4 regions of the Glycomyces sp. NPDC021274 genome follow, and region 2 is predicted to be linked to each of the others. Evidence: predicted binding sites of a transcription regulator. Region 2 holds the regulator's gene; each other region holds the start of a gene.

Region 1 (5,404 bases), on a different contig from region 2:
GGAGGACGGGCTTGTCGACGATCGGCAGGAGTTCCTTGGGGATGGCCTTGGTGACCGGCAGGAAGCGGGTGGCGAAGCCGGCCGCGGGAATGACGGCTTTCGTGGCGCGGGGCGCGGTTGCTGACATACCGCGAGGGTAGCGTGCACACGCTGCGTCGGCGGTCAGCCACCCTGCCGAACACCGGGTGAACGTTCATGTCGGGTGGTCCGGGACCGGGCGTGGGGCCATTGGGCTGCCAGGGGCGATGCCTCCGCCTGCCGGACGGTTCAGACCGCGACCCTCCAGGTGTCGCGGCCCGCGGCCTTGGCCGCGTAGAGGGCTTCGTCGGCGGCCGCGAGGATGCCGGTGGCCGTCTCGGCGTGGTCGCCGAGGACGGCGATGCCGATGGAGACGGTGATGTTGAGTTCGCGCCCGCCGGAGGCGTCGTTGACCTTGAACTTGCGGGCGTTGACGGCCTTGCCGAGGCGCTCGGCGACGACCGAGGCGCCGCCCGCGTCGGTCTCGGGCAGCAGGACCATGAACTCCTCGCCGCCGTGGCGGAACGCGAGGTCCACTTCGCGGATCTGGCCGGTGATGCGGCGCGCGAGCTCGACGAGGACCTGGTCGCCGACGGGGTGGCCGTAGGTGTCATTGACGTCCTTGAAGCGGTCGAGGTCGATCGCCAGGAGCGCGGAGGGCCGCTGGTAGCGGCGGGACCGCTCGGCCTCCCGGCGCAGCGAGGTCTGCATGAACCGGTAGTTCCACAGGCCCGTGAGCGGGTCGGTGAGGCTCAGGCGCTCGGCGTGGCGGTGCAGGAGGACGTTCTCGACCGCGACCGATGCCTGCCCGGCGAAGGTCCGCAGCGTGTCCACGTCGCCCGGTTCGAATTCGTCCCCGGCGATCCGGTTGTAGAGGACGAGCACGCCGAGGACGCCCGCGTCGGTGCGCGGTGCGCCGCCGAACTCGCCTTCGCCGCCGCGGGCGTGTTCGACCGGTCGACCCCGGCGCGCCTGGTCGACGCCCGCCTCGTGGTCCACAGGATGGCGTCCACTGCTCAGCTCGGGATCAACGGGCTGGCGCCCGCTGAACGGCACCGCGACGATCGTGTGGGCGTCCGGTTCGGTCGCGGCGCGGTGGCGGCCCTCGAAGCGGCCGTCGACGATCCGGCCGTGGGCGGGCACGCCGCCCGCGGCGATCGCGCCGATGATCCCTTCGCCGATGCGGATGCTCGCGGGCTCGGTGATGCCGAGGTCGCCTTCGCCGGCGCGTTCGCGGAGCTGGTCGGCGTCGTCCACGTCGACCAGCATGATGACCCCGGCCTCGGCCCCGGCCGTGACCATCGCCGTGTCGAGGATGACCTCCAGGATGCGGTCGAGGTCGAGGGTCGCGGTGAGGGTCTGGCCGAGGCGGCCGAGCTGGCCGCGCATCTGGTCGCGGGAGGCGGTGAGGGCGTTGACGTACGACTGGGTCTGGGCGGTCATGCGGTTGAACGCGAACGCGAGCTGCGCGACCTCGTCGCGCCCGTGCACCGGGACGCGCACGTTGAGGTCGCCTTGGGCGACCCGCTCGGCGGCGGCCGAGAGCTCCGCGAGCGGCCTCGTGGTCGAGCGGGCGAGCCACGCGGCGAGGCCGACCGCGCAGAACGCCGAGGCGGTGACCATCGCGGCGAGAGTCCAGTACATCGGGGTGACGTCAGTGGCCACGGTGCCGATGCTCAAGGGCAGGAACGAGTCCGTGAAGTCCCAGCGCCCCGCGTCGGCGCTGCCGACCGAGAGCGGAGTGGTCCGGGAGTCCTGGAGGATGAGGTCGGCGTCCGCGACGCGGGCGAGGCGGGCCAGGAACGTCTGGTCGACCTCGCGGAACGCGGTGAACACCGACGTGGAGCCGTCGGCGTTCTGGACCTCGGCCTGCGCGCCGAGCGCCACGATCGGGCCCGCCCCGGCGTAGGCGACCGCCTCGCCGCAGTCGACCCACGAGCCGTCCGGGGCCTCCGCGCCGATGTCGGTGCCCGGGCTGGTGCCGACCGACGCGAGGCTCGAGAAGACCACGCCGTCGACCACCGCCCGGTCGACGAGGAGTTGCGCCATTTCGACCGCGTTCTCCTGATCGCCGTTACGGTAGTTCAATGCCACCGCCGCCGCCGAAGCCTGGATGCGTTCGCAGATGGTGCCGAGGGTCGAGTCGACCATCGTCACCGCCGAGTTCGCCAGGGCCTCCCCGCGGGAGTCCGCTAGATGGGACATGACGGCAGCGACGAAGACGGCCCCCACCAGGACCGGCCCGAGCACGACGACGAGGAACGCCGTGGTGAGCCGTGAGCGCAGCGACACCGAATCCCCCTCAAGTTCACTACTTAGAAGACTACCTAGAGCTACCGACTCGACACGACGCGGCAAGGCTATGTAAACGGGACTAACCGAAAGGGTGAGTGGAGATCTCCGTTCAGGGGAATCCTCCCAGGTACCGGCGACAGAAGGGAAGGAACGGCATGCAAGAGGCGAAGAGCGCCGCACGTCGGCAGCTGCTCGAGGCGCGGAACGCGATGCCCGGGGAGCAGCGCGGATACGCCGATCTGGCCACATGGAAGGCCTTGCGGGACTTCCTGATCGAAGTCGTGGACGAAGGCGCCGTCGTGGCGGCGTACCGGCCGTTCGGCTCGGAACCGGGCGCGGTGCTCGAACCCGAACTGCCCGAACGCCTCGCGGTCGTCTACAAGGTCCTCGAACCGGTGCTCCTGCCGGACAAGGATCTCGCCTGGCGCGAGGCCGGAGGCCCTGGGGGCCAAGGGGAACCGGACGCGAACTCGGAAGGCGGGGACGGCCCGAACCCGGGCGGGGCGGTGCTCGGACCGGAGGCGGTCCAGCAGGCCGCGGCGGTCATCGTGCCCGCCGTCGCCGTCTCAGATGATGGGATGCGGCTCGGCCGGGGCGGCGGTTCATACGATCGTGCGCTGGCCCGGGTCGGCCCGGACGTGCCCGTGGTGGCGCTCCTGCGCGACGGCGAGTTCGGCTTCATGGTCCCCGCCGAGCCGCACGACCGGCCGGTGACGGGCGTGGTCACCCCGGCGCGGGGGTTCATCTCGCTGAGATAGGCCGCACACCTCGGGCCGCGGCCGGGCCGGTCCACCGCCCGCACGCTTGCCGGCGCTCCTGTGACCTGTCAGGTCGCACGGGATGGGATTAGCACTCTTCGGCGTTGACTGCTAATGTCGATCGGGATCTGTGTTGAGTGCTGGAGGTCTAGGACGTGCCTGTCTACGAATACCGCTGCAAGGAGTGCGGTTACGAGTTCGACAAACACCAGTCGTTCTCCGAAGCGCGCCTCAGCGACTGCCCGAGCTGCGAAGCCAAGGGCGCGCTGCGCAAAGTCTTCGGGAACGTCGGCGTCACCTTCAAGGGCAGCGGTTTCTACCGCACCGACTCCAGGTCGAGCGACTCCAGCTCCCTGAGCTCGAACGGCTCCAAGAACGGCGCGAAGCCCAGCGAGGGCAAGTCGGAGGCGAAGTCCGAGCCCAAGGCCGCCGCCTCCACCGCCAAGTCGGAGTCCAAGAGCGCCGCCAAGGCCGCCTGAGCGGCGCACAGCTGCAACTTCCACCGGTGCCCGGTCGCGTGACGCGGCCGGGCACCGGCGTGCTCACCGCGTGCTAGTCGCCTTCCCCGAACTGCGAGGACGCCGTCGTCTCCTCGTTCGCTGAGTGCTCATCGGTGGTGGACTCGGTCGTCGGGGCCTCCGGTTCAGTCTGCTCGTCGAGCCCGGGCTCCTCGTAGGTCACCGCTTCTTCTGCCATCTCGTCGGCCTGCCACTCCGCTTCCCGCCGGGACTCCGCATCGGCGATCTCCCCTTCGGGAGGCCCGCGGTACTCGTCGGAGCGGCCGTCCATCACCTGCCACCAGATGCCCTCGGCGATCGTGCCCTCGTGCGAGCTGCCGTCGCCCTCCTTCGTCTCGTCCCCGGCCCAGACCGCGAGCGCGAGGCCCGGCGCGAAGCCGGTGTGCCAGGTGGCGGAGGCGTTCACGCCGACCCCGTACCCGCCGCGCTCGGCGCCGTTCAGGTACAGCGGGAGCTGGGCCTCGGAGGCTGCCGCCGGGTCGATCTCGGCGTCGACGGCGGCCGGTTCGACCTCGTAGAGCCCGCCTTCGGGGCCGCTGACGGTCTCCACGAAGTAGGGCTCGGCGACCTCGCCGCCGCTGTAGACCGCCGCGTGCATCACGGCCGCGTCGAGTGTCGTGATCGGGTACGCGCCGATGCCGATGTCCGGATGGACGCCGGTGGCCTGCGCGGGGTCGATCTCGGCGGCCACGCCGTGCTCGTCGAGGTCGTGCGGGTCCCACATGCGGTCGATGCCGAGCGACGCGGCGGTCCGCGCGATGGCGTCGCCGCCGAGCTCCTCGGCGACCTCGTAGACGGGGGTGTCGAGCTTCTGGGTGACGGCGTCCGTCAGGCTGACCTCGTGGTCCTGTGCCCCACCGATGTTCACCAGGTCCATCGGCTCGCCCTCGTCGTCGAGGTAGGTCTCGAACTGCCGGGGCGAGGAGCCGTCGAGTACGGGCGACCAGGCGTCGATGCCCGCGTCGACCGCGGCGGCGTGGACGACGGTGTTGAAGGCGGTGCCGGGCCGGTGGCCGACGTCGGCGGCGAGGTCGAGGCCCGCGCCGTTCTCGCCGCCGTAGTAGGCGAGGACCCGGCCGGTGCCCGGCTCGACGGCGGTGAGCGCGGCGGCCATGTTCTCGTCCGCGGCGGTGACCTCGCGGATGCCGGTCTGCTCGACGGCGAGCTCCTGGAGTTCGGCGTCGATGGTGGTGACGATGTCGAAGCCGCCGCGCAGTACCTCGTCGGTGCCGATCCCGGCGTCGGCGAGCTCCCGGAGCACGAAGCCGTTGGTGATGAATCCTTCCGGGCCGAGCCCTTCGGGGTCGTTCGTCGGGTCGAGGGTCTCGGGGAGGTCGACGATGGCGTCGCGTTTGACCTGCTCGAGCTCGCCGGTGACGACCATCTGGTCGAGCACGTACGCCCAGCGCTCGGTCGCGGCCTCGAGGTCGCCGCCCCGGCCGTAGGGGTCGCGCGGGTCGAAGGGGCCGTCCGGGGACTTGATCTGGGCGACCAGGAGCGCGGACTGGGAGGTCGAGAGCTCGGCGGCCGAGGTGCCGAAGAACGCCTGCGCGGCGGCCTCGACCCCATACGCGCCGCGTCCGAAGTAGACGATGTTGAGGTAGTGGTTGAGGATCTCGTCCTTGGTGAACTCGTCCTCCATCTTCATCGCCATGGCCGCTTCGCGGGCCTTGCGGAGGTAGGAGCCGTCGCCGCGGATGTCGGCCACCAGGCCCACGTACTGCTGCGTGAGCGTGGAGGCGCCCTGCTTGTCGCCGCCTTTGACGTTGTTGACGAGGGCGCGGAGCACGCCCTTGGCGTCCACGCCGGGGTGCT
Region 2 (5,404 bases):
AGGGTGTGGATGTTGAGCTTGGTGCCAAGGGCGGCCTGCGTCATGGGGACGCGGACGCGGCAGCGCAGGTCCGAGCCTTCGCGGGTGAAGACCTCGTGGGGCTTCTCGTGAACCTCGACGTAGAGGTCGCCGGCGGGGCCGCCGCCGGGGCCGACCTCGCCTTCGCCGGAGAGGCGGATGCGCATGCCGTCCTCGACGCCGGCCGGGACCTTCACGGTGATGCGCCGGCGCGAGCGGACGCGGCCTTCGCCGCCGCACTTGCGGCACGGGTCGGCGATGATCGAGCCGTAGCCCGAGCAGGCCGAGCAGGGGCGCGCGGTGCGCACCTGGCCGAGGATGGTCCGCTGCACGACCTGGACCTCGCCGGCGCCGCTGCAGGTCGTGCACGTCTGCGGTTCGGCGTCGCCTTCGGTGCAGGAGCCGCTGCAGGCGTCGCAGAGGATCGCGGTGTCCACGGTGAGGGTCGACTCGGTGCCGAACGCGACCTCTTCGAGATCGAGGTCGAGGCGCAGCAGCGCGTCGTTGCCCGGCCGGGTGCGCGAACGCGGCCCGCGGCGGCCGAAGCCGCCCATGGAGCCGCCGAAGAAGGCGTCCATGATGTCCTCGAAGCCCATGAACGGGGCGCCGGAGCCGCCGCCTCCGGTGCGGGAGAACGGGTCCCCGCCGGCGTCGACGATCGCGCGCTTCTGCGGGTCCATGAGGACCTCGAAGGCGGCGTTGATCTCCTGAAGGCGCTCTTGCGCATCCGGCTCGTCGCTGACGTCGGGGTGGTACTTGCGCGCCAGCTTCCGGTACGCCTTCTTGAGTTCGTCGTCGGTGGCGTTCCGGTCGACGCCGAGAATGCCGTAGTAGTCCTTAGCCACGTGCGCTCTGTCCTGTCAGCGGTTCTGTTCCAAAATCTCGGACACGTACCGGGCGACGGCGCGGACGGCCGCGATCGTGCCCGGGTAGTCCATGCGGGTGGGTCCGAGGACGCCCATGTGGCCGACCACCGAACCCGGTCCGTATCCGGCGGTGACCACGGTGGTCTCGCGGAAGTCGTCGATCTCGTTCTCGTCGCCGATGCGCACCGTCAGGAGCGCGTTGGAGTCGGCGCGGCCCAGCAGCTGCATGAGCACGACCTCCTCTTCGAGCGCTTCGAGGATGGGGCGCATCGACCCGGCGAAGAAGTTGCCGCGGGTGAGGTTCGCCGCGCCGGCGACGGCGACGCGTTCCTCGGTGCGCGCGACCACGGTCTCTTTGAGGACCCGCGCCAGTTCGGCGGCGGTGTCGCGCAGTTCGGGGCGGACCTGGCCGGCGAGGTCCGCGGTGAGGCGCGGCACGTCGGCCAGGGCCTTGCCTTGGAGCTGCTCGTTGGCGAAGCGGCGCAGTTCGAGGATCTCGCTCTCGCCGAGTTCGGCGGGCATCTCGACGTAGCGCTGCTCGACGCGGCCGGTGTCGGTGATCATGACGACCATGAGCCGGGTCGGGGTGAGCGAGACGAGTTCGAGGTGGCGCACCGAGGAGCGGTTGAGGCTCGGGTACTGGACGACCGCGACCTGGTGGGTGAGCTGGGCGAGCAGGCGCACGGTGCGGGTCACGACGTCGTCGAGGTCGATGGCCTCGGAGAGGAAGCGGTGCACGGCGCGGCGCTCGGCGGCCGAGAGCGGCTTGATCTTGCCGAGGCGGTCGACGAAGAGGCGGTAGCCCTTGGCGGTGGGGATGCGCCCGGCGGAGGTGTGGGGCTGCTGGATGTACCCGGCCTCTTCGAGGTAGGCCATGTCGTTGCGCACGGTCGCGGCCGAGACGCCGAGGGCGTGGCGCTGGGAGACGGCCTTGGAGCCGACGGGTTCCTGGGTGGCCACGTAGTCCTCGACGATGGCGCGCAGCACTTCGAGTTTGCGATCGTCCATCGCCGCCACGTCCCCTCTGCCTTGAAAACCTGTGTCTTGGAACCGTTCTGGGTCTTGCGTCAGTTGCCGCGGACCGAACCGGGGTTCAGTCTGCCGGACTCAAGTCTGGCACTCCCGGACCGGGAGTGCCAGTCTACGTGTGCGGTCAGGCCGAGGGGAGCACGAGCGCGCCGTCGTCTGCGACGGTGGCCGCGGCGTCCCCGAAGTCCTCGGCGAGTTCGTTGAGGTCCTCGAACGCGCCGTTGTCGGCGTCCAGCTGGGGGTACCCGTCGTCGTCCATGCGGGTCGCGGTCACCTTGGCGGCAACGATCGTGCCGTCCTCGCGCATGGTGACGGAGAGCACGGCCGAGCGGCCGAGGGGGCCCTCGGTGGCGAACAGGTTCTGGCCGCCGCCGAAGTTGCCCAGCGAGTAGCAGATGAGCTTGCCGTTGTAGACCTCCATGCCGCGCAGGACGTGGGGGCCGTGGCCGACGACGAGGTCGGCGCCGTTGTCGATGCAGGTGTGCGCGAAGGCGCGGGTGTCGCCGCGGTCCTCGCCGAGGTAGGTCTCCACGCCTTCGGGCACGTGCCGGTGGTCGGTGCCCTCCGCGCCGAGGTGGGCGGTGGCGATGACGATGTCGGCCTGCTCCTTGGCGGAGGCGACGAGTGCGGCGACGGCGTCGAGGTCGCGGTTGTCGGTGTAGAACGTGTACGGCGCGAAGCCGACGAGGCCGACGGTGAGGCCGCTCTCGGTCTCGACCAGGCACACCTCGTCCTTGATGCCGCAGACCTCCATGCCGGCCTCGCGGATGGCGTCCTGGGTCTCGGTGGCGCCGTCGGGTCCGGCGTCCCAGCCGTGGTTGTTGGCCTGGTTGAGGACGTCGAAGCCGGCGTCGGCGAAGACCTGGGCGTACTCGGCGGGGAGGCGGAAGTAGGTGCACTCGCCGCCGCCGCACTTGTCGAACTCGAGGGTGGAGAGGGCGCCTTCGAGGTTGGCGATCACGACGTCGCCGGTGAGGGCGGCGGTGACGCCTGCGAAGAAGCTCGCGCCCTCATCGGAGGCCATCTGGTTCGGGTAGGAGCCGGGCATGGTGTCGCCGACGTGCGTGATGGTGATCTCGCGGGGCTCGGGCGAGGGGGACTCGGAGGTGGGCGCCTCCTCGGCGGCCTGGCCGCCTTCGTCCTCGACCGGGGGCGGTTCCTCTTCGCTGCAGGCGGCGACGGCCGCGAGTCCCGCGGCGGAGGCGACGAGCAGGCTTCTGCGGCCGAGATTGGGCGTTGCAGTGCGCATGGGTGGCGGACTCCGGGTGGTTCGTATGGGGGTCCGTGCGCGGACATCGCCTGGGGGGCGCCGCGGCCTCGAGGGGAGGACGCGCGGGGCGGCACGGTAGGCGAATACGGTTCGCCTTCACGAATCTAACGGTGACCGGCCCGAACGCCGTCAGGAGGTGAGGTCTCTCACGACCGCGTCAGCGAGGAGACGACCGCGCAGTGTGAGTTTGAGGCGGTCGTCCGCAATGACGGCGAGCCCGTCGCCGGCCGCGCGCTCGGCCGCGGCCAGACCCGCCGGGCGCAGCAGCGCCAGCGGCAGGCCGCTCGCCAGGCGCGTGCGCAGCAGGAGGCGCTCGAGGTACCGGTCGTCCTCGGTGAGCAGCTCGTGCCCGGCCACAGGGAGACCCTGGGCAAGCGCCGCGCCGTACGTCGAGGGGTGCTTGTGGTTCCACCAGCGCACGCCCGGCAGGTGCGAGTGCGCTCCCGGCCCGGCGCCCCACCAGTGGCCGCCCTCCCAGTACAGGAGGTTGTGGCGGCACTGCGCCGCTTCGGTCCGGGCCCAGTTGGAGACCTCGTACCAGTGGAAGCCCGCCTCGGAGAGCACGGCCTCGGCGGCGAGGTAGCGGTCGGCGGCCACGTCGTCGGAGGGCTGCGGCACCTGGCCGGAGCGGATGCGCCGGGCCAGCGCGGTGCCGTCCTCGACGATGAGCGCGTACGCCGAGACGTGGTCGACCCCGGCGTCCACGGCCGCGTGCAGGCTCGCCGCGAAGTCGGCGGCGGTCTCGCCGGGCGTGCCGTAGATCAGGTCGAGGCTCACGTGCTCGAACCCGGCTTTGTGGGCGTACGCGACGGCGTCGAGGGCCTTCTGCGGCGAGTGCTCGCGGTCGAGGATCTTGAGCACGTGCGAGGCCGTGGACTGCATGCCGACCGAGAGGCGGGTGAAGCCGCCGTCGTGGAGTTCGGCGAGGTAGTCGGCGTCCACGGACTCGGGGTTGGCCTCGGTGGTGGCCTCGTAGCCCGCGGCGAGGCCGAACGAGTCGTCGATCTCGGCGAGGATCGAGGCGAGGTCGGCGGCCGAGAGCAGTGTGGGGGTGCCGCCGCCGAAGAACACGGTGTCCACCTTGGGGCGGTGCTCGAACCTTGCCGCGGCGTCGCGGATCTCGGCGCGGACGATCGACGCGTACGTGTCCCGCGAGACTCCGGCGCCAAGTTCAGCGGCCGTGTAGGTGTTGAAGTCGCAGTAGCCGCAGCGGGAGACGCAGAACGGGACGTGCACGTAGAACCCGAACCCGGCCCCGCCGGTCGCGGGGTCGGCGGCGGCCGCGGCGATGGACGCGGCGGGCGAATTCGGGTCGGCTACTGGCGAGGCGGTGGACACGCCCACTACGGTACTGGCGTGGACAGCAACGATGCACCGATCGCCTACCGCGCCGAACAGGCAGTGGCGACCATTACCCTCAATGCGCCCGAACGGCGCAACGCCCTTTCGACCCGCCTCATCGCCGAGCTGCGCAGTGCGCTCGCCCGAGCCGTCGCCGACCGCGACGTGCGGGTGATCGTGATCGACCACGCCGGACCGGTGTTCTGCGCCGGCGCCGACCTCAAGGAGTCCGCCGCGGCCCACAGCCTGGCGGCGCTGCCTGCGGCGCACCTGGCCGAGGCGCTGGCCGACATCGTGGAGGCCCCGAAGCCGGTGGTGGCGGTCGTGCGCGGGGCCGCGCGCGGCGGCGGGCTCGGGCTCATCGCCGCCGCCGACTTCACCGTGGCGGAGTCCTACGCCGAGATGGCGTTCAGCGAGGTCCGGCTGGGGGTCGTCCCGGCCGTGATCGGCCCTGTGGTGGCGCGTCGGATCACACCGGCGCGGATGCGGGAGCTGTTCCTCGTCGGGGGCGGTCTCGTCGTCGAGGATGCGGACGTGTTCACCGCCGAGGACGCCGACATGTGGGGCCTGGTCTCGACCGCGGTCGAGGAGGAGCATCTCGACGCGGTCGCCGCCGAACTGGTCGAGCGCCTCAAGCTCGGCGGGCCCGCCGCCCAGGCCGGGATCAAGGTGCTCACCGCCACACCGGATCTGCGCGGGGAGCTGCGCAGGGCGGCTGCCGTGACGGGCGAGTACTTCTTCTCCGAAGAGGGCAGGGAAGGCATCCGTTCGTTCATTGAGAAGCGTCCCCCTTCTTGGGTAGGCTGATCAGCCGCCGACCGACCTGATCGGAGTGACTGTTGCGCGTTCTCCCCGCCTTGACCTCCCTGTTCCTGCTCGC
Region 3 (5,404 bases), on a different contig from region 2:
GAGAGATCCTTGCTGAGGAGTTCCTGGAGCCGCTTCGCGTCTCGCAGTACCGCCTCGCTAAGGAGATTGGGGTCTCGCCTCGGCGGATCAACGAGATCGTGCACGGCAAACGGAGTATCACTCCTGGCACCGCCTTGCGGCTCGCGCGGTACTTCGGCACCTCCGACCGGTTCTGGATGAACCTTCAGAACCGCTACGACCTTGAGGTCGAGCGCGAACGGCTCGGCAACGACCTTCGCCAGATCAAGCCGTTCGCTGCCGCCTAGACCTCTGCGCAGAGGATTGCCGCATGGGCGTTGCCTAGCCGCGTGAGCACCAGCGTCGCTTCGTTGCCGCCCTTGAGCTTTAGCTGCTTTCGCAGGGCGGCCGGGTCGATTCCTGTTCCTCTTTGCTTGATCGTCAGGCGGCCGATGCCGCGCTCCGCCAGCAGCGCCTTGAGCTTCTTGGGGTGGAGGGGCCAGACCTCCTCCACCTTCCAGGCCCTCGCGAACGGGGTTTCGACAAGCCGATCGCTGTACAGGTACGCGATGGTCTCGTTCGCCGTGTGGGCTTCCAACTGCTCCGCCAATTCGGCGACCAGTCCCGCCCGGATCACCGCGCCGTCAGGCTCGTACAGGTACGCCGCGACCTCGCCCACCGGTGCCTGCACTTGACCGCTGCCCGTCAGCTCGTGCCACTCGCCCGCCTTGCACAAACTCGCTCTGCGCGGCACCTCGGCCGCCTCGCCCAGCCACAGGCAGGCCTCGACCACGTCCCGGTCCACCGAGACCCATTCCGCCTCGGCCCCTTCGGGAATCCACTCGTGGCTGATGCCCGGGCCGAGCTTCAGCGCGGCGAACCTGGTCTTCGACATGCGGGCCAGCAGCTCATTCAGCGGCGGCGAGTACTCGGCCGGGTTGAAGTGCCGTCCGGCCCCGGACCGGCGTGCGGGGTCTGCGAATGTCGACTCCAGCAGGGGAGTGCTCAGCGCGTCGCCGACCTCGATCGTGACGGCCAGACCCGCGGCCCCCGCGTTCGCCCTCGCATACTCAGCCGTCGCCTCGCTCAAGTCCACGGCCTCGACCCGCAGGCCCGCCTCCGCGAACGCCAGTGCCTCCGTCCCGAGCCCGCAGCACAGGTCCGTCACGGCCTCCGCGTGGCGCGCGAACCGCGCCGCCCGCCGCTCCGCGACGACCCAGCGGGTGGCCTGCTCCAGGCCGGCCCGCGTGAAGTAGAGGTTCGCCGCGCGTTCGCCGAATTTTCTTCGGGCCTTCTCCCGGAGCTCCGCGAGCGTCAGGGCCGCCGCCGCGAGGTCGGGTTCGACGCCGGCCTTTCGCAAGGTCAGCGGTGCCCGGTCGCCGTCGCTGCGCAGGGCTTCGGCCGCTTGCGTCTGGAGTTCAGGGCGGGCCTTGAGGGCGGCGAGCAGGCTGGTGTCCACGTGCCTCATGGTATGACGTTGGAGACCCGGTGTTGACGGTCCCCACCTGGGCGAACTAACTTACGCCTTAGCACTCGCAGACCGAGATTGCTAAGCGCTATGATCGGCTTGGCACTCTCGCCTCGAGAGTGCCAACAGCCACGGGCCGGTGCCTCGGCACCCGCGACGACGAGACCCGCGCCGTCGTGGCGTACATCCGTATTGAACACGCAGGTTTGGAGAAACCAAGTGAGCAAGGCTGCCATCAAGCCGCTGGGCGACCGCATCGTGGTCCAGGCGAACGAGGCCGAGACCACCACCGCCTCTGGTCTGGTCATTCCCGACACCGCCAAGGAGAAGCCCCAGGAGGGCACCGTTCTGGCCGTGGGCCCGGGCGCCTTCGACGACAAGGGCAACCGCCTCCCGATCGACGTGAAGGTCGGCGACGTGGTCATCTACTCCAAGTACGGCGGGACCGAGGTCAAGTACAACGGCGAGGAATACCTCGTCCTGTCCTCGCGCGACGTCCTCGCGGTCGTCGAGAACTAGCACGCCTGGGGGCCCGCAGCGGCGATGCTTGCGATTCGCAAGTGCGCACAGCTGAGGGCCCTTTCGTGCATTAGGAAGGGACAACACCCATGCCGAAGATTCTCAACTTCGCCGAGGACGCGAGGCACAACCTGCTGAGCGGTATCGACCAGCTCGCCGACACCGTCAAGGTCACGCTCGGCCCGAAAGGCCGCAACGTCGTCCTCCAGCGCTCCTTCGGTGCGCCGCTGATCACCAACGACGGCGTGACCATCGCCAAGGAGATCGAGCTCGCCGACCCGTACGCCAACCTCGGCGCGCAGCTGGTGAAGGAGGTCGCGACCAAGACGAACGACGTCGCGGGCGACGGCACCACCACTGCGACCGTGCTGGCGCAGAAGATGTCCCGCGCGGGCATCAAGGCGGTCACGGCCGGGGCGAACCCGATCGCGATCCGCAAGGGCATCGAGGCCGCGGCGAACGCCGTGTCCGAGGAGCTGCTCCGCCAAGCCATCGAGATCTCCAGCCACGAGAACATCGCGCAGGTCGCGGCGGTCTCGGCGCAGGACCCGGAGATCGGCGAGCTCATCGCGAAGGCGATGGACGCGGTCGGCGCCGAAGGCGTCATCTCCGTCGAGGACGGCTCCAGCCTGGAGACCGTGCTCGAGGTGACCGAGGGCATGCAGTTCGACAAGGGCTTCATCTCGCCGAACTTCATCACCGACCAGGACTCGCGCCAGACGGTCTTCGAGGACCCCTACATCCTCATCACCAACTCCAAGGTCGGCTCCATCGAGGAGCTGCTGCCGGTGCTGGAGCGGGTCGTCGAGACCTCGAAGCCGCTGCTGATCATCGCCGAGGACGTCGAGGGCCAGGCCCTCGCGACCCTGACGGTGAACGCCCTGCGCGGCACGCTGCGCGTGTGCGCCGTCAAGGCTCCGGCCTTCGGCGACCGCCGCAAGGCGATCCTGGGCGACATCGCGGCCCTCACGGGCGCCGAGGTCATCTCTTCCGAGGTGGGTCTCGAGCTCAAGGCCGCCGACCTGTCGCACTTGGGCCGGGCCCGCCGCGTCACCGTCTCCAAGGACGCCACCACGATCGTGGACGGCGCCGGGGAGCGGGAGACGGTCGACGCCCGCATCGCGCAGATCAAGCAGCAGGCCTCCACGACCGAGTCGTCCTGGGACCGCGAGAAGCTCGAAGAGCGCCTCGCGAAGCTCTCGGGCGGCGTGGCCGTGATCCAGGTCGGCGCGGCCACCGAGGTCGAGCTGAAGGAGCGCAAGCACCGCATCGAGGACGCGGTCAACGCGACCAAGGCCGCGGTCGAGGAGGGCATCGTCGCCGGCGGCGGCGCGGCCCTGGTGCACGCGATCGCGATCCTCGAGAAGATCGAGCTGGACGACCCGGAGGCCCGCGTGGGCCTCAAGATCGTCGCCGAGTCGCTGTCCGAGCCGCTGCGCCGCATCGCGATCAACGCCGGCGAGTCCGGCGACGTGATCGTGAACGGCGTCGACGGCAAGGGCTGGCGCGAGGGCTGGAACGCCGCCACCGGCGAGTACGAGGACCTGGTCGCGGCCGGGATCATCGACCCGGTGAAGGTCACCCGCAACGCGCTGCTCAACGCCGGTTCGATCGTCGGCATGCTGCTGACGACCGAGGTCACGATCGTCGACAAGCCCGAAGAGGAAGAGGAGGCCGGTCACGGCCACTCGCACTCCCACGGCGGGCACAGCCACTCGCACTAGCGAGGGCCGATCCCCCACGGGTACCGCACGACAGCAAGGCCGCCGACGAAGTCGGCGGCCTTGCTCCGTCTCCGGGTCGCTGGTTTAGCCGCAGGTCGATCGGGGGGTCGGAACCCCAAGTGTCAACATCCCGACAGTTAGTCGCACAACTGTCGGGAAACCGATAGAGTTCAAGTGCCTTCGCGGCCTTTGGGGATCGGAGCCGCGAAGGCACTTTTATACCTGCAATCGGGTGGTTCGCCCCAGCCTCGAACAAGGCCCGCCGTACGCCTCGATGCGATTGCGCCGCAAGTCATTCGCCGCTCTGGCGCACCCGCAGCTCCCGCATCCGGTTGAGCGTCGCGGCCACCTCGTACCGCCGCGGCACCGCCACGTCGATGTCGCGGATCCGCAGCAGCTCCGCCGCGCCGCCGGCGTCCAACGCCTCGTCCAGGCGATCCAAAGCCGCCGCCATCGTGGCCTCGCCGTCAATCCAGCCCTGCTGCACGGCCGCCTCGATCGCCAGGCCGATCCCGGTCGTCATCGCCGGGTCGGTGATCTGCTCCACCGAGCGCACGTCCACATCGGACTCGCCGAACCGCAGCCCGTCCGTGCCTCCGGCCTTGATCTTCTGCTTCCCGCGCGACTCGGACGACACCGACTGCGGGTCGATCACCCGCGCCCGCGGCATCCGGAACCCCTCGGCCTCGACCCGCCGCCCGGTCGGCTTGGCCGCCAGGGCCTTCGCCCGCTCCGTCACGTCCTCCGGCCGGTACGCGTCCATGAGGATCACCCGATCGGCGACGTCCATGTAGTCGCCCGAGCCGCCCATGACGAGGATCGTCGCCACCGCGTGCTCGTCGGCCATCGACCGCACGAGGTCCACCAGCGGCGTGAGCGGTTCGCGGTCCTTCGCCACGAGCTCCTGCATCCGCGCGTCACGGATCATCAGGTTCGTCGCGGCCGTGTCCTCGTCGATCAGCAGCGCCTTCGCGCCCGCCTCGAGCGCCTCCACGATCGCGGCCGCCTGCGAGGTCGACCCCGACGCGTTCTCGGTCGTGAAATGCCTCGTGTCGTCCCCGCTCGGCAAATGGTCGACGAACGCGTGCACGTCGACGCCCGTCACCGCGCGCCCGTCCTCGGCCCGGATCTTCACCGCCGACCGGTCCGCGACCACGAACTCCCGCCCGTCGCCCGGAATGTGGTCCCACACCCCGGACTCCAAGGCCCGCAGCAGGGTCGACTTGCCGTGGAACCCGCCGCCGACGATCAGCGTCACTCCCGGACCGATCCCCATGCCGCGCACGACCCCCGCGTGCGGCAGCTCGAACTCGACCGCCATCGACTCCGGGCTCGCGAACGGCACCCCCGCTTCCAGCGGCCTGTCGTCCACACCCGAGCGCCGGGCGAGCATAGACCCGTCCGCCACGAACGCCACCAGTCCCGAGGCCGCCACGGCCTCCCTGAGGGCCTTCACGTCGTCGGCGTGGCGCGTCCACACCAGCACGTCCGCTTCGCTCACCGAGAGCGCCTCGTCGGCCGCGTCAGGCAGGACCTCGCACAGCAGCCGCGCGGCCTGCCGGCCCGCGATCCGCCGCCCGTGCCCGGGGAACTGCGCGCCGAGCCGGAACACCACCGACCCGTCCGCGCCCACGGTGCACGAGGCCCGCCGCAGGATCTCCTGCCCGCCCCCGTCGATCCGCAGGTCCCTTGTCGTGCAAGCCCTCCGCAGCCGCTTGGCCAGCAGCACCGCCAG
Region 4 (5,404 bases), on a different contig from region 2:
GGTTGATGCCCATGTAGAACACGGAGAACCCGGCGTCGCGGCGGGCGTCGGTGTCGTCGTCGTAGAGCTTGCCGACCATCACGGAGATGTTCGGTTTGAGCAGGCCCGAGCCGGCCACGACCAGGAACAGGCCGAAGAACACCATGGCGGGGCTCTTGATCGGGATCGCCATGGAGAGGTGGCCGGCCATGATGACGATGCCGCCGATGAGGACGGCGCGGCGGGGCCCGAGGATGCGGTCGGCGAGCCAGCCGCCGGGCAGCGCCGTCAGGTACACGAGCCCGGAGTAGAGCGAGGCGATCGGGACGGCGACGGTGTCGGCGAGGCCGAGGCCGTTCTGCGCGACGTCCGCGACGAGGAACGTGAGGAGGATGCCCTGCAGGCCGTAGAAGCTGAACCGCTCCCACATCTCGGTGCCGAAGAGGACGGCCAGGCCGCGGGGGTGCCCGAAGAATGTCTTCTCGCGGCCGACGGGACGCATCTCGCGGTGGGACATCGGCGCTCCCGGTGTGCTCGGCGGCTGCTGCAACCGGCGCGACGTGCGCCGATACCTGCGTACGGTAGTGGTTCGGGGGCGGCCGGGCAGGGGAATGCGCGAACGTGTCATCCCCGAACGGATGCGTTGCAGCCGTTTGTCTGATATGCACGGTTGCTTGGTTTACGATCCGGCGTATGAGCGACGATCCTTACTGGAACTCCGGGCGGACCGGCGAACCGTCGGGCCGCTTCTCCGGCGGCGACCCCCTGGTGACCGACACCTTCGAAGGCTGGTGGCACGCGTCGATGGACGTCGTGCAGCGCTCCTGGCGCACGGTCGGCCTCATCCTCCTCATCGGGGTCGTCCTGCCGCGCTGGGTCCTCGGCGCGTTCAACAACACCGTGCGCACCCCCGACATCGACGTGAACCAGACCGACTGGGGCACCATCGTCCGCGAGTACAGCCCCGGCGTCGCCGTCGGCGTCATCGGCGCGATCCTCTCCCTCGCCGTCCTCTACGTCTCCGGCTCGGCCGCCCTCGCCGCCGTGCGCACCGCCGCCGCCGAAGCGGCCGGCGGCTTCCTCGCCCTCGGCGAGGCGTTCTCGTTCGGGTTCAAACGCGGCGGCCGGTTCTTCCTGTGGCTCCTGCTCGCCTGGGTCACCATCGCCGTCGGCCTCGTCCTCTGCGTCCTGCCCGGCCTGTGGGCGATCTTCGCGCTCAGCCTCATGGCCCCCGCCGCCGTCTTCGAGGCCCGCCGCAGCCCCTACGCCCGCTCGATCCAGTTGACGCACTCGGCGTTCTGGCTCGCCTTGGGCCGCATCGTCATCGTGGTGCTCGTCGCCGTCGCCGCGAACCTCATCATCTCGCTCGTCGGCCTGCTCCTGGCCGGCGTGTGGCACGCGGTCTTCGCGTCCTGGCTCGCCACCGTCCTCACCGTCCTCACCGAGGCGGTCATGGCGCTGCTCCTGCTCGTGCCGATGATCTGGATCCTCGCCGCGTCCCTGTGCACGTACGCATGGCTGCGCGGACGCGCCGAATCCGTCTCGGCCACCTCGCTCTCCGCGGAGGCCGCGGGCGTCGCCGTCGACCCGGCCGCCCCCGGCGAGCCGGGCCACCCGACGCCGCCACCGAGCCCCGAGTCACCGAACCCCCCGCCGCCGCATCCGTAGACCGCACCAGCGAGGCCCGGGCCCCAGCCCGGGCCTCCTTGCATCTACGGCTCGCAAGCGTCGCCGAGGCTGCTTTTCACCACTTGTTTCACGCCCCGGATTGGCACTCTCAAGGCGAGAGTGCTATACCTGGAGCTGGCACTCGCAGCTGGCGAGTGCTAAGAACGCTAAGAAACGCGATGAGGTGGTCGAGCCTTCACCGGCTCACCGTCGCGGGGATGCCGCCTCACCGTCGACCACGAACGTTATCCGAAAGGAAGCCATCGACCATGGCGAAGATGATCGCATTCGACGAGGAGGCTCGCCGCGGGCTCGAGCGAGGCATGAACACCCTCGCTGAAGCCGTCAAGGTGACCCTCGGCCCGAAGGGCCGCAACGTGGTGCTCGACAAGAAGTGGGGCGCCCCCACGATCACCAACGACGGCGTGTCCGTCGCCAAGGAGATCGAGCTCGAAGACCCGTACGAGCGCATCGGCGCCGAACTGGTCAAGGAAGTCGCCAAGAAGACCGACGACGTCGCGGGCGACGGCACCACCACCGCCACCGTGCTGGCCCAGGCCCTCGTCAAGGAAGGCCTCCGCGCGGTCGCCGCCGGCGCCAACCCGATCGCCATCAAGAAGGGCATCGAGAAGGCCGTCGCCGCCGTCGTCGAGCACCTCCAGTCCACCTCCACCGAGGTCGAGACCGAGGAGCAGATCGCCAGCACCGCTTCCATCTCCGCCGGCGACGTCACCGTCGGCGCCATCATCGCCGAGGCGATGGAGAAGGTCGGCAAGGAAGGCGTCATCACCGTCGAGGAGTCGAACACCTTCGGCCTCGACCTCGAGCTCACCGAGGGCATGCGCTTCGACAAGGGCTACCTGTCCGGTTACTTCGTGACCGACCAGGACCGCATGGAGGCCGTGCTCGAGGACCCGTACATCCTCGTCGCCAACCAGAAGATCTCCGCGGTCAAGGACCTGCTCCCGACCCTGGAGAAGGTCACCCAGACCGGCAAGCCGCTCCTGATCATCGCCGAGGACGTGGACGGCGAAGCCCTCCCGACCCTCGTCGTGAACAAGATCCGCGGCATCTTCAAGTCGGCCGCCGTCAAGGCCCCCGGCTTCGGCGACCGCCGCAAGGCCATGCTCGGCGACATCGCCATCCTCACCGGCGGTCAGGTCATCTCCGAGGAGATCGGCCTCAAGCTGGAGAACACCGACCTGTCCCTGCTGGGCCAGGCCCGCAAGGTCGTCATCACCAAGGACGACACCATCATCGTCGACGGTGGCGGCGAGGAAGAGGCGATCCAGGGCCGGATCAACCAGATCCGCGCCGAGATCGACAACTCCGACTCCGACTACGACCGCGAGAAGCTGCAGGAGCGCCTGGCGCGCCTCGCCGGCGGCGTCGCCGTCATCAAGGTCGGCGCGGCCACCGAGGTCGAGCTCAAGGAGCGCAAGCACCGCGTCGAAGACGCCGTGCGCAACGCCAAGGCTGCCGTCGAAGAGGGCATCCTCGCCGGCGGCGGCACCGCGCTGGCCCAGGCCGGCGCGATCGCCTTCGACAAGATCGAGGCCGAGGGCGACGAGGCGACCGGTGTCGAGATCGTGCGCCGCTCGCTCGGTGCGCCGCTGCGCGCCATCGCCGAGAACGCCGGCCTCGAGGGCGGCGTCGTGGTGGAGAAGGTCCGCAACCTGCCCACCGGTCACGGCCTGAACGCCGCGACCGGCGAGTACGTGGACATGCTTGCCGCGGGCATCCCCGACCCGACCAAGGTCACCCGCTCGGCGCTGCAGAACGCCGCGTCGATCGCCGCGCTGTTCCTCACCACCGAGGCCGTCGTCGCCGACGCCCCGGAGAAGGAATCCGCCGGCGGCGCGCCCGACATGGGCGGCATGGGCGGCATGATGTAAGCAGCCCTTCGGGTTTGCTTGCTCAGGCCGACTGAGTACTGCAAGGGAGGACCGCTCACTGTATTGTGAGTGGTTCTCCCTTTCTCTGTACTGGCTGCCAGTGCAGACGGCGTAGTCCGCTGCGCAAGCGCGGCATACCGCCCCTTCCAAGGACGGTATGCCGCGTCCTTGCCCGCGTCATGTGCCCTTGCGGCGGGATGCCGCGTCCTTCCTGCCGCCGCCACTCTTTCGGGTGACAGATGTCCTTACGACGGTAAGAACAGCGGTTTTCTGTCGGACCCCGGCGGAACACTTGAATCGGGGTCGCCCCCCTGGGAGGGCGGGGGACTGCCCGGGTATCGCGGCAGGGGCCGGACCGCATGCGCGCCAGCGCATTCCGCCCCTTCACATCGAGTGCCGCTCGCGTTACCCTGAGCCCGTGCCCCCCGCGCCCCGCCCCCAGCACCGCCTCGCGAAGGCCGTCTTCGCCGTGATCGCCCTGGGCGTGCTCGCCTTGAGCTGCAGCGCAGGCGGCATGGCGGCCGATGTCCGCACCACCGGCATCGACGCGGAACGGTCGCCCGACGACACCGCGCCGCCCGCATACCGCGAGGACGGGCCCGTGCTCCTCGTCTGCACCGACGACGCCGAGGACTTCGCCGAACGCAACGACGACGTCGACATCGGCCGCATCGAGAACGAACGCCTCTACGAGGACTGCCTCGCGAGCGGCCACCGCGAACTCGCCTCCGCCGTCGCCGCGGCCGAACCAGGCTCCCGCATCCTCGTCCTCCCCGGCCACTACGACCTCGCCGAGACGCTGCTCCTCGAAGGCACCGCCGACCTCCAGATCGAAGGCCTGGGCGACGGCCCCGAAGCCGTACTCCTCTCCGGCGGCTTCCAACTGGACACGGTCCTCGAAGCCCGGGACGCCACCGGCCTGTACCTCAGGAACCTGACCCTCGGTCAGGCCCGCGAAACCGGCCTCCTGCTCGACGGTGTCGAAAGCGCCACCGTCGAATCCGTCACCGCCGTCCAGAGCGGCGGCCACGGCCTGCATGTCATCCGCTCCCGCGCCGTCGCCCTCACCGACTGCCGCGCTGCAGCCGCCGACGACGCCGGGATCGCCATCGAGACCGCAACGGCGACCGTCGAAGCCTGCGAGGCCACCGGCAGCCTCACCGGGCTGCTCGTCTCCGGCAGCGGCGCGGTCGTGGTCGACGGGAACCGCCTGCACGGCAACACCACCGGCCTCGCCGTCACCGATACGGGACCGGTCCCCGACGTCACGGTCTCTGAAAACCTCGTGTACGGCAACAACACCGGCCACTACGCGCATCTCGGCACGCCCGCCTGCGCCGCCGACCTCGCCGACCGCGACTGGACCGCAGGGACCGTCTGCCCGGAGCGCACCGTCCCGCGCGGTGTCGGCGTCCTCGTCGCCGACGCCGCCCGCGTCCACGTCACCGGCAACCGCATCTGGAACCAGGACACCGCCGCCATCGCCGCGTGGGGCACCCCCGGTGTCCACGGCGTCGCCGGAGACGCGAACACCTTCGCCGGCAACACCTTCGGCGTCCGCGAGGACGGCCAGCGCGAACGCAACCGCCTCGACCTGTGGTGGGACGGCGTCGGCGCCGGGAACTGCTTCGACCAGCCGAACGCCTTCCGGACACTCCCGGCCGTGCTGCCGCCCTGCGACACCGAGTTCCCGCCCGCGCGCGTCGCGGGCGACCCGCTGCGGGCCTTGAAGCTCTGGCAGTGCGGCATCGGCGACGCCACCGCGGGCGTCCCCGAAGGCTGCGACTGGTTCGGGGCGCGCTTCACCGACCGCCTCGAGTTCCAGGCGGCCGTCGTCTTCGCCGCCTCGCTGCTGTTCCTCA

What was found. Region 2 encodes HrcA, which represses chaperone genes, less so after heat shock. Its sites were predicted from a motif close to CTTAGCACTCNCNNNNNGNGAGTGCTAAG; they were not measured.
Positions count from the first base shown of each region.
Region 1: a site for HrcA is predicted at 3,159-3,187, ahead of AB0I03_RS19855 (FmdB family zinc ribbon protein). Genes of this name have one in related genera too.
Region 3: a site for HrcA is predicted at 1,484-1,512, ahead of groES (co-chaperone GroES). Genes of this name have one in related genera too.
Region 4: a site for HrcA is predicted at 1,747-1,775, ahead of groL (chaperonin GroEL). Genes of this name have one in related genera too.

Region 1 covers NZ_JBFADC010000009.1:199,860-205,263, forward strand. The annotation lists gene AB0I03_RS19840 (UTP--glucose-1-phosphate uridylyltransferase) at 1-127, opposite strand, end outside; gene AB0I03_RS19845 (diguanylate cyclase) at 268-2,310, opposite strand; gene AB0I03_RS19850 (5-formyltetrahydrofolate cyclo-ligase) at 2,469-3,071, shown strand; gene AB0I03_RS19855 (FmdB family zinc ribbon protein) at 3,227-3,550, shown strand; gene AB0I03_RS19860 (transglycosylase domain-containing protein) at 3,624-5,404, opposite strand, start outside.
Region 2 covers NZ_JBFADC010000015.1:62,863-68,266, forward strand. The annotation lists gene dnaJ (molecular chaperone DnaJ) at 1-863, opposite strand, end outside; gene hrcA (heat-inducible transcriptional repressor HrcA) at 879-1,892, opposite strand; gene AB0I03_RS24140 (CapA family protein) at 2,038-3,162, opposite strand; gene hemW (radical SAM family heme chaperone HemW) at 3,313-4,473, opposite strand; gene AB0I03_RS24150 (enoyl-CoA hydratase-related protein) at 4,540-5,331, shown strand; gene AB0I03_RS24155 (hypothetical protein) at 5,364-5,404, shown strand, end outside.
Region 3 covers NZ_JBFADC010000009.1:185,327-190,730, reverse strand. The annotation lists gene AB0I03_RS19770 (HigA family addiction module antitoxin) at 1-266, shown strand, start outside; gene AB0I03_RS19765 (class I SAM-dependent methyltransferase) at 263-1,417, opposite strand; gene groES (co-chaperone GroES) at 1,646-1,945, shown strand; gene groL (chaperonin GroEL) at 2,035-3,669, shown strand; gene AB0I03_RS19750 (ABC-ATPase domain-containing protein) at 3,962-5,404, opposite strand, start outside.
Region 4 covers NZ_JBFADC010000005.1:245,004-250,407, forward strand. The annotation lists gene AB0I03_RS14155 (oligopeptide:H+ symporter) at 1-496, opposite strand, end outside; gene AB0I03_RS14160 (hypothetical protein) at 673-1,647, shown strand; gene groL (chaperonin GroEL) at 1,917-3,542, shown strand; gene AB0I03_RS14170 (right-handed parallel beta-helix repeat-containing protein) at 3,961-5,404, shown strand, end outside.